2 regions of the Priestia sp. YIM B13491 genome follow, and region 1 is predicted to be linked to the other one. Evidence: riboswitches for the same ligand, from Rfam matches in the RefSeq annotation. Region 1 holds a riboswitch; the other holds the start of a gene.
What was found. A riboswitch is a leader RNA that binds a small molecule or an ion and turns the genes downstream of it on or off. The one in region 1 is predicted to bind cobalamin.
Positions count from the first base shown of each region.

Region 2: it holds a riboswitch for cobalamin, as region 1 does, so the genes downstream of both, ACFX4E_RS21075 ((2Fe-2S) ferredoxin domain-containing protein) here and ACFX4E_RS11660 (cobyric acid synthase) in region 1, are expected to answer to the same signal.

Region 1 covers NZ_JBHZOR010000003.1:158,339-164,263, forward strand. The annotation lists gene ACFX4E_RS11650 (ABC transporter ATP-binding protein) at 1-249, opposite strand, end outside; gene ACFX4E_RS11655 (FecCD family ABC transporter permease) at 246-1,304, opposite strand; gene ACFX4E_RS11660 (cobyric acid synthase) at 1,511-3,037, opposite strand; cobalamin riboswitch at 3,130-3,309, opposite strand; gene ACFX4E_RS11665 (YdcF family protein) at 3,457-4,020, shown strand; gene ACFX4E_RS11670 (APC family permease) at 4,078-5,649, opposite strand.
Region 2 covers NZ_JBHZOR010000006.1:125,452-131,376, forward strand. The annotation lists gene cobK (precorrin-6A reductase) at 1-308, opposite strand, end outside; gene ACFX4E_RS21065 (sirohydrochlorin chelatase) at 305-1,216, opposite strand; gene cobJ (precorrin-3B C(17)-methyltransferase) at 1,235-2,857, opposite strand; gene ACFX4E_RS21075 ((2Fe-2S) ferredoxin domain-containing protein) at 2,871-3,251, opposite strand; cobalamin riboswitch at 3,354-3,533, opposite strand; cobalamin riboswitch at 3,652-3,830, opposite strand; gene ACFX4E_RS21080 (hypothetical protein) at 3,978-4,136, opposite strand; gene ACFX4E_RS21085 (M42 family metallopeptidase) at 4,489-5,526, opposite strand; gene ACFX4E_RS21090 (cation:dicarboxylate symporter family transporter) at 5,634-5,925, opposite strand, start outside.

The DNA of each region.
Region 1 (5,925 bases):
TTGCGTCATGACTGCAACTTTTTGCGCCAGTTGTTTTGGTGAATAAGCCTTCACTGACTTTCCTTCCACCTTCACTTCTCCTGATTGAATGGTTAATACATTCATAATTAAGCGAATAAGCGTTGTTTTCCCGCTTCCATTTGGTCCTAGTAAAGCGACAAAAGAACCTTTGTCTACGGTGAACGTGATGTCACGAACGGTCGGCTGCTGCTTATCGTATCCTCCTGTCACATTATATAGTTCAATCATGATATTCCTCTCTTCCGCATACGTTCTTTTACAAGGAGCAGGGTAAAAATCGGCGAACCAATTAAGGCGGTTACGACTCCAATAGGCAGTTCACGAGGTTCTAATATCGTTCGTGCCAATAAATCTGCTAAAACCAAATAACTTCCTCCAATTAAAATAGAAAGCGGCAGTACATGCTTATGATTAGCTCCCGCTACGAGACGCACTACGTGGGGGATAACTAAGCCAACAAATCCAATTGCCCCAGATACTGATACCGCAGCTCCTGTTAATACGGATGCACCTATTAAAATCATTCTTTTTTTCTTCTTTACGTCTATTCCCATAAACTGAGCGGATTGATCGCCAAATGCTAAGCCGTTCAGCTCTTTTACATGTAACAACAGCATAATTGTACCGATCAAAAAGAACGGCCCTAAAATTTGAATATGAGACCATCCTCTCATTGATACGCTTCCCATTAGCCAATATAAAACCTGCCTTACATCTTCTTCGGGAGAAAGAGCCACAATTAATGAAATAAGTGCGCTCATAAAGGATGATAAAATAATCCCCGCTAAGATGATGGTTTCATTGGCCAAATTGCCGCTTGCGAGTTTCGTAATACCAAAAACTAAAAGAAGAGTAATAAAACCAGATACAATGCCGACTACAGGCAGCGTGAAGATAGACAAACCAAAAATACTCCAATGAAAATAAATTGCCATGACAGAGCCAAGGGTTGCACCTGAGGAAACCCCGATCGTATAAGGATCAGCAAGCGAGTTTCTTAATAGCCCTTGAAAGGCAGCCCCTGCTATTGAAAGCGAAGCTCCTACTAAAAATGCCACCAGTACTCTTGGAAAACGAATTTGCCAAATGATTAAATCCATGTTTTCCGGACCGTGATATAAGGATAGCCCGGTAAGGTGACCAAGAATAATTTTGATTGTATCTCCTACGGTTAACGAAACTGTACCAATAAATACGGCCATAATTACCGAAGTACATACAATAAATAAACTGACTATGTATAAAATAGATGCTTTGTTTAAAAAAATACGTTTAAAAATCAATACGTTCAGCTCCTCTAGGAAACGAGGCGTGATGTTTTACATTACATTAACCATTCATTTTCCTGTCCATAAACCATGCTTCCACCATGCATTAAGTTGGAAACAATCATCTTTTCTTTGTTACGAGTGCTAGACTGTTGAACTTAGGCAACATAGAATAGCGTACTAAAGTTCTCGGTAAAAAAACAAGCGAAAGCCTCTACAAGCTATACTTTTTGTGTTTGCTCCGGGCTTTTATAGTTGTCTATTAACTCATATAGCTTTTCCATATCTACGGCTTCTCTCACATATGCTGCTGCTTTTGAAAAAGACTCCTCTTTTTGCAGGCGACTGTTGAATGTGTCCGTAATAGGCGGCAATTTTTTATGTTTGCGAATTTGATTAAGCAAAGCTCTGCGCAAAGAATCGTTATGAAACACATCATGAACATACGTGCCAATAACGTTGTCTTTAACCGTTCCTTCTTTTTCATGCTCTACCACTGCAAAAGCTTTCGTGGTGCTCTTAGAAACTGTCTTTCCCATATGAATTTCGTAGCCTTCAATCAAAACTCTTTCATTTTCTAACTGGACATACCCAGAAACTCTTTCTGTTTTTTTGCTGGTTGTCATAACGGTTTCCACTGGAAGCAAGCCCAGCCCTTTAATGGATTCAATCCGAGATTCTACTGCATCAGGGTCTGTAATTGTCTCCCCTAGCATTTGATATCCTCCGCAGATGCCAATGACGTGAACGTTCGTTGTGTTCAAGACTTGATTAATGGCTAGAGCCAGGCCGCTTTCTTGTAAAAACTGAGCATCTTCAATCGTATTTTTGCTTCCTGGCAAAACAATTAAATCAGGCGTACCTAATTGCGACGGCTTGGTTACAAGCCTCACGTGACAGTCTTCTTCTAAGCTTAAAGGATCGATGTCTGTAAAATTTGAGATGCGCGGGTACGAGATGACCGCAATATCAATTTCTTTTAACGGATTCACAAGCGTTGAGTAATTTCTAAGTGATAACGAATCTTCCGCATCAATTTCCACGTTGTTCATATAAGGAATAACTCCTAGCACCGGAACACCCGTGTATTCTTCAAACCACTTTAACCCTGGTTTTAAAAGTTCTAAATCTCCTCGAAATTTGTTAATTAACACCCCGATAACTCTAGACTTGTGTTCATCTGGAAGCAATTGAAGGGTACCGACTAGGCTCGCGAAAACGCCACCTTTATCAATATCTCCTACTAACACAACAGGCGCTTCTGCTATTTTTGCAACGCGCATATTTACGAGTTCCCGATCGTTCAAATTGACTTCAGCAGGACTTCCAGCGCCTTCAATCACAATTCGATCATAATGATTGGCAAGCTCTTTATAAGCTTCCGTGATAACGTTCAAACCTTCATTAAAAAATTCTTGCCGATACTGAAAAGCAAACATATTACGTAGCGGTTTTCCATGAACAACTATTTGAGATTCATGATCACGAGTTGGTTTAATTAAAATAGGGTTCATATTGGTTGTTGCTTCTACTCCAGCCGCTTCTGCTTGAATTCCTTGCGCTCTGCCAATTTCTTTTCCATCCATTGTAATGTATGAATTAAGCGCCATATTTTGCGATTTAAACGGTGCAGTTTGATAGCCGTCTTCTTTAAAAATACGGCAAAATGCTGTAGCAATCATGCTTTTTCCAGCGTCTGAGTGCGTTCCTTGAATCATAAGCGGTTTTCCTTTTTTCACTTTTTCCACTCCCTACCACATAAAAAAACCTTAACTGTAAAAGTCAAGGTTTGGTCATGCGCTCATTAACACATTGTCTTGACTTATTTCTCCCACCGAAAAATAAGGGGTTTTTAAAAGCAGGTCTCCTGGCTTATGCTTCATTTTACTTCTGCACCCTTCCTAGTTTGACTAGTGGGTCTTTGCAGGTTCATCCACATTTACAGTAGCGGGGGCTGCACCGGATTTACACCGATTTCCCTATTATCCTCCTTAGAGGCACTTTTAAAATTATTTATTCTTTATTGTAACGAATTTTATAACCATTCACAATAACGATTTTCTTCTATTATTATATATTACTGTGTTTATACTTATTTGGGTCTCGTATGCTATAATAACAATTATTTTCCAAACATCTTATGGAATAGCTAGGAAGGTGCTCACAGTTGAAGAAAAAAATCATTTATGTCTTTATCAGCGTGTTTGTTCTTTATATAGCAATCATATCTTTTTGTATGTATCAAACTGCTCACAAGTCTGTTCCACAAAACGCGGATTATGTGCTCGTTTTAGGTTCTAAAGTAGATGGTGATCAAATGTCTCCTAGTTTAAAAGAACGAGTAAAGACGGCTTTATCTTATTTACAAGCAAATCAACAGACAAAAGTTATCGTAACGGGCGGAAAAGGATCTGATGAAGAAATTTCTGAAGCAGAAGCAGCCTATCGTTTTCTGCGAAAAGAAGGAATTAAAAAGAATCGAATTATAAAAGAAGATCAGTCAACTTCTACTTTTGAGAATTTCACTTTTACTAAACAGAAAGTTGATATTCAACACAAAAAAGTCGTGCTTGTTAGCAGTGATTTTCATTTATTTCGCGCCTCTATTATTGCCAAACGTCAAGGCTTTGACGTTTATCCTTTAGGTGCAAAAACACCAAATTCAATTAAACTTCAAGCCTACTTTCGTGAGTATGCTGCTATTTTAAAAACATGGCTGTTTGATAAATAAATAGAGTAAGTACTCTACAAATAAAAAACACGGCATGAATTCATGCCGTGTTTTTTATTAATCATCTGTATCGATAACTGCTTTTGGTAAACCTGTGTATTTCGCCCAGTAGAAAATACCGAGTGAAACAAGAGCAATTAAAATTAAGTCAAGCGGGTTGCTTAGCACACCTTGTCCTCCACCAAATGAACCTAGATAAGAGATAACAAGCATAATAATATAATAAGCAACTAGCCACCAAGCAGATTTAAGCTGCTGTGCAAATTTTACAACGTCAGTTGGTACGTATCTCTTAAACGCTACGTAGATAACAACCATTAGAAGCTGTGATCCTAGCAGCCAAGAAATTGTCGTCCACCCTGACCAATATACGATGTATGAACAGAAAATAAATGAAACAGGAGCAATAACGCTCATGCCTTTTAATTTAAAAGGTTTTTTAAGGTCTTTTGCATTTACTCTGAATGCAGCAGCTGAAATTGGCGCAATCGCATAAGACAGAATAAGTGCCACTGAACATACGTTTACTAACGCTTCCCAAGAAGGAAATGGCAGTGTCCAGAATACGGACATTCCAAATGATAGCCATAGTGACGCACGTGGAATTCCTGTTTTCTTATCTACTTTTGAGAAACGTTTAAATAATGTTCCATTACGAGACCAAGCATAAACTAAACGAGAAGTTGTATTCATGAAGATGTTCCCGTTACCGCCTGGTGATAAAATAGCATCAAAAATAACAAGCGTTACTAACCAGCCAAGGCCTAAAATAAGTGCAATATCTTTAAATGGTAAAGAGAATTGCTCTTGAATTGTTCCCCATCCTCCTGATAGCATATCAGCCGGGATGTTACCAATGAACAATACTTGCAGTGCTGTGTAAATAATCGCTGAAAGTACAATACAGATAATGAGCGCGATTGGAATATTACGCTGCGGGTTTTTAACTTCACTGGCTACAGAAACAATAGGGTGAAGTCCTAGGTAAGCAAACATAACGCCACCTGTTGAAATGGCTGCTTGAATACCATTAAAACCAAACGGAGTAAAATCGCCAGTTGTAAAGTTAGCTGATTTAAAGTGATAAGCTAACACGACGATAATTGTAAGAGGAACCGCATATTTAAACACAGATATAATAACATTTGACTTAGCAAATGCTTTTACACTTACGTAGTTAATGATAAAAAATAGCGTTAATAACGCGAACTGAAATAACCAGCCGACTGTAGTAGGCGATTCAGAACCATGTTTAGTTAGACCAGGAAGCCAAAACGCAACATACTGACGTACAGCCGTTACCTCGATGGCAATCAAACTTGTGTAAGCAATAATGGTAATGAATGAAATTAAGTAACCCACTAAATGACCATGTGAGTAAACCGGATAACGGATAATTCCACCGGTACGCGGCAGCGCTGCTCCAAGTTCAGCATACACTAAACCGATAAGTAAAATGATGACTCCGCCAATCAGCCACGAAAAACTTCCGGCTGGACCAGCCTTTGACGCTACGTTACTAACCGCAAATAACCAGGCGGAACCAAAAATAGCCCCCATCCCAATTAACGTTAGGTCAAGTAACGATATTGATTTTTTAAACTTTCCTTGATTTCCTTGATCAGACATAATATCCTCCTTTAAAATTTCCACTCCACACATCTACGCCCTTGCGTCCGATATGGGATTCTTTACATCATCCTCCTCTTACTAAGACCTCACAAGTGGATATGTTAACAAATATTCTCTAAAAAACCAAGTTAAAAACTTTATTTTTTTGTAAAACATCGTTGAATTGCTTATGTATAGCGCATAAATTCCACAGAAGATTTGAGGACTACTCCTCCTATTTAACCGCATTTTTCTTAGGTTAAACATAAAAGAATATTCAAACTATTTACCGAA
Region 2 (5,925 bases), on a different contig from region 1:
AAAGCCTGCGAAGCCCGCTCATAGCGTATGTAAGGAATCGCTGTTTCAGCAGCTGCGCCGATAGCATTTTTAGACGCTTCTTCCGCAAAGGGATGACTTGCATCCACAATAGCTTTTACACGATGTTCGTTTACAAAATCCATCATATCTTCTTTTGTGAGACGTCCAATTTTCACTTTCACTTCTGCACGCTGTAATTCGATAGCTGCGTTTTCGGTTACAACCGTTGCCGTAACCTCATGACCTGCTTTTTTCACTTGCACGGCTAATGCACGTGCATCGCTAGTTCCGGCTAACAATAAAATCATTTTAGCCCGCCGACCTTATCTTCATGGTGGTCGTGGTCATGATGGTGATCGTGGTGATGGTGTCCGTGATCATGGTCATGATCGTGATGATGATGGTGATCAATATGCTCCATAATGCCGAGGCGATATTGACACGTATCGCAGTTCATTTTCACTTCACCTTCTAATCCTTCTTCAGCACGTTCTTTTAAAATTGTCTGCAGTTTTGGGTGAAAACCGAAATAGCCGGCGAGCTTAAACTCAATGTTTTCATGCTGCATTTTATACTGCGTCACCATTTCTTCCAAACGCTTAATTAGTACTCCTGTAAATAAGAAATACGGGAGAATAACCACTTTTTTAGCGCCTAGTTTTAAACATCGCTCTACCCCTTCATCAATCAGCGGAGCAGTTACGCCCATAAAAGAAGTTTCAACGATTTTATAGTTTGTTTTTTCCCAAAGAAGGCGCGTAATTTTATATAAATCACTGTTTGCATCAGGATCACTTCCTCCTCGCCCTAAGACGATAACAGCCGTGTCTTCAGCTGGAGTTTCTAAATTCTCTCCTGATTCTTGTAATCTCGTTTTTAAAATTTCAAGGACTTCTTCATGAACGCCAATGGGACGTCCGTATACGAAGTTTACGTGTGGATATTTTTCCTTAGCTTCATCTATAGCCGCCGGAATATGTATTTTAGAGTGGCCCGCAGGCAAGAGCATAATTGGAATTACAACTACATCTTGTGCTCCTTTTGCCACACATGTATCAATGCCTTGACTTACATTTGGGCGTTCAAATTCTAGAAAACACGTTTCTACTAAAATAGATGCGTCCCAATCATGCTTCATAGTCGAAATAAATTCGCGAATTTGATCGTTCCCTTCAGGATCTCTGCTTCCATGACCGACAAATAAAACTGATTTCATATAATGCCCTCCCATTTTTTAATCTCCACACGGAGCTGGTTCTACTTTTATTTTTGGTGTTATATCTTGATAGTCGAATCCATAAACGTTCTTCACACGCTTAAAGAATTTATGAAACCGCTCATTAGGATGACCTTTTTCTTTATATTCATGGACAATGTTCTCCACTATTTCAACAATGTCGTCAGGCGCTATACCTTCCGCCACAATTTGACCTGAATGCGCATTGCGTCCAACCGTTTTAGCTCCTAAAAATAAATCAAACGCACCTTTTCTATAGACAATGCCGATATCTTCTTGAACAGCGCCATAGCAAGCCATACCGCATCCATTAATACCAAGCTTCAGCTCTTTTGGCATGTCCATTCCCCCGAGGCGTTTTTGTAATTCTTCCGTATGTGGAATAGCATCGCTTTTTTCTCCGTCACAAAAATCACACGCTTTAATTGTGAACACATCTCCGACCGGAGATAGTAAAAAGGAAGCTGCTTGGAGCTTTTTAATAATCACATCTGGCTGAGCCGTTGGGATTTGCAGTTTGATTTGATGGTCAGGTGTATACTCCATCGTACCTTTTTCACCAACAACTTCTGCTAGTGTTGTCATTTGAACAGGCGTGAATTTCTTATTGGCAAGTCCTGGACTAACCGCCACTTCGAAAATAGACTGTACTGGCTGACGTACGACCGCAGAAGTAGGTTCACCTAAAATTGCTTGAAGCGCTTCTTCTGCAAGAGCTCGTGAAGTTGCTGTTTCTTCTGTTTTGGTCTGAATTGCTTCAATAGTCGAAGCTGTTTGCTTTACAGTCTCTTCTTGATCGAGAGCCCATGGTTCTGCTTCTTTTCGAAGTCGCTGATGCGGTCTTAGCGGCTGCTCCGTTTGGTTGAGGGTATATTTTCGCTGATATCCGCGCGGTGTAATCATTAAATCGTCGTAAAAGAACGTAGATGAATTTCCGACAACAACGGTAGTCAGCATGCCAATTTCATGATTTAACATGTCTTTTAAGTTGGTCATTACGACTTCTTCACGGTCACGATAAGCGCTTTTCACAAGACCAACAGGCGTATCAGGGGAACGATACTTTAATAGAATTCTTTGCGCTTCAACAATTTGTCTTGTTCGTCTTCCGCTCTTTGGGTTGTAAAAAGCCACTACAAAATCTGCTTGTGCAGCTGCTTCAATTCTTTTTTCGATTAGCTCCCAAGGCGTAAGGTGGTCACTTAAACTAATTGTACAAGCATCGTGCATCACGGGCGCTCCAAGGAGAGATGCGCATGAATTGATAGCCGAAATGCCAGGAATTACTTCCAGCTCTACGCCCGTTTCTTTTTTCCAGCCTTTTTCAATCAACACTTCATACACAAGGCCTGCCATTCCGTATACTCCCGCATCTCCGCTCGAAATGACAGCTACGGTTTTTCCTGCTTCAGCTTGCTTTACAGCTTCCTGTGCACGGCTTACTTCTTCGGTCATTCCCGTACTAATAATTTGCTGATTCGTTAACAGTCCTTGAATTAATTCCACATAGGTTTTGTAACCGATGATCATATCACTTTCTTGAATGGCTTCTCTTGCTCGCTGTGTAATATGTTCAAAGCTTCCCGGCCCAAATCCAATAACTAAAAGTTTACCTTTCATGCTAGCTCCTCCTTTATGCGTTACTTTTTACTTTGTCAATTCCTTCTATGGAGTCACTGTTTTCCGGAGAAACGAAACCATTTTGATCATATTCATAAATAAGCGATTCCTTTATACTGCAGCCTCCTGCTAAATGTTCTTCGACAATCCGATGAGCCACGGTTTCAGTGACCTGCTTGTACCAATCTCCTGAAGGATAGACGATAGCTACAGGAGCATCTTTGCATCGTCCGTTACAACGTGTACGCGTTGTATGAACCGTTTCATCCAAATCCAGTTCTGTCACTTTATTTCGAATAGCTTGCGTGGCTTCTTCTCCACCTTTTCTCATACAGCTGCTTCCATTACAAATCAATACGTGATGTTTTGTTCCATTTAAGTTCCACGTCGTCACACTCATTCGCTCCTTTACTAAAAAAAGCGCCTCTATCAATGATAGAGGCGCAGAAAAATTCAAACTAAGTTTTTGCACTTCCACCTATATCCCGTAGGGTAAGCTTCGCATTAGAAAAAGGCTGGTTTCCTGACTTCGATTCATCACTTGATTGCGCCTTCCCGAATACAGTGGCATATGCAATCAGCTCATCTTCACAGTGGCGGGTACCGCGCTGGCTTCACACCAGACTTCCCATTTAACGCAATGTGGACATTGCGCACCTTTTTTGCACGATATGTAGTTTTGCGATACGAGAAAAACCCGCTTCGCTAATATGCGAGCGGGTAAAACGTCAGAATAAGAGTGTACACGAATGCCACTTTAAGCCAACGTTTCCCTTCCCGCTCCCCGGAGAAATAGAAACTTCACAATAAAGACAGGTCTCCTGACTTGTGTATCATTCTACTTGAGAACCTTCCCGTGATTTTTCCACAGTGGTTATACTCGTTCGTCCACACTTACAGTTGCGGGGGCAGTACTGGTCTTTCACCAGTTTCCCTATTAAGCCTTCTTGGCATCTTTACTGTTGCTGTTTGATATATATGAACCTTTTAAACTATCAGAATAATAGAAGTAACTACCATATCATAGCGTACATTTTTTTTTATTTCAACTCTATTCTTTTTATAGGATATAAAGAGCCATAAAAAAACAAGAGCAAAAAATCAGCTCTTGTTTTTCTACTTATATAGCTACCAATGTTAAATGAGGATCATTATAATACACGACTTCTGAAAGAACTTTACAGCCATTTGTTTTGGCAAAAGCTTCTCTCGCCTGCTTTTCAGTTTCAAATTCAAACATTTTCATTTCTTTTCCAGCATATACCGTCAGTACCCACATGAAAAGATTCGCCTCCGATTATTGTAGTGATCGCTATATCCACATTATGACGAAACCATTTCCTTTTGAAAACCCATTCTACAAAACTTGTCACAAGAAACTTTTAAAAATTTAAAAACATTTTAACTTCTGTAAATGAACAAAATGTACAAAAGGTTTAAGCAGTATTGTACCTTTTTAAAAAGGTGCTTTTTTAACCAACTGTTGATTCACCAGTAAAAAAATATATAGTATTTATAAAAAAAAAGAAGCCAGACAGCCGGCTTCTTTTTTAAGAAAGGAAAGAACAGACATCACAATCCCGTTCTGTTCTTTCCTTTGCATAAAAATACACTAATTAAATATCCCTTTCTTAAAGCAGAATCATGTTCGACTGAACATAGTAATAGAGAAGCTTATACGTATGATTCAATGAATCTTGATGCGTTCTCTCAAACGCATGAGAAGAATCAATTCCTGGACCAATCAAGCCGTGTACGATATCGTGTCCGGCACGAATAGCAGCAGAAGCATCTGATCCGTAAAACGGATAAATATCTAATTTGTACTGAATATCATGCTGCTTAGCTAGCTCCACTAAATGCTTTCTCAAACCGTAATGATATGGGCCGCTTGAATCTTTTACACAAATAGACACGGTGTATTCATCAGTAGATTGTCCATCTCCCATAGCACCCATATCAACCGCTAAGTATTCTACTGTTTGAGGCGTAATGTTCGAATTTCCTCCGTATCCAATTTCTTCATTATTTGAAATGAGAAAATGCGTAGTGTATGGCAGTTCGATCTGTTCTTCTTGAATTATTTTCATGAGCTGAAGCAATAAAGCTACGCTTGCTTTATCATCGAGATGACGAGATTTAATAAAACCGCTTTTTGTTATTTCTACACGAGGATCAAACGAAACAAAGTCGCCGACTTCAATTCCAAGACTGCGAACATCTTCTGCGCTATGTACTTTTTCATCCAATCGAATTTCTATATTTTCTTGATTCCGCTCAGCTTTCCCTGCATCTTTATACACATGAACAGATGTTTGATGCATAAGGATGGTTCCTTTAAATACTTCTCCTGATGAAGTTTCAATTTCACAATATTCTCCTTCAATAGAATTGTAGCGAAACCCTCCAATCAGGTCGATTTTCAGACGTCCACTCGGTTTGATTTCTTTTACCATAGCACCTAATGTATCGACATGAGCCGTCAGCATGCGGTGGTGATCTGTATCTTTACCGGGAATAGTAGCGACTAAGCCCCCTTTTCGATTGCGATACGTTTGAATATTTAGCTCTTTTACATAGTCTTCGACAAATGAAATTACCTTTTCTGTATTTCCAGAAGGACTGGGAATCGAAACAAGCTTTTTAATTAACTGAACAGTTTCCGTCATTATGACACTTCCTTTGTCTCTCATTTCTTTTATTTTACCATATGTTTCAAAAAAGATAACAGGCAGCTCCAAACAAAAAAGCCGGGCATCTGCCCAGCTTTTTTGTTTTAAGCTATGTTTGATTTCTTTAATTCATTTGTGTAATTTAATGATTTTTGCTTATCAAACTCGCCTTCAGACTTGGACATTACAATAGCAGCTAAAGCATTTCCTACTACGTTAACTGTGGTACGCATCATATCAAGAATGCGGTCAATTCCTGCAATAAATGCCATGCCTTCAAGAGGGAAGCCCATAGATTCAAGTGTAGCAAGTACAACTACAAACGATGCCCCTGGTACACCAGCCATTCCTTTTGAGGTTAACATTAGCACAAGAAGGAGCTGAATTTGGTCCATA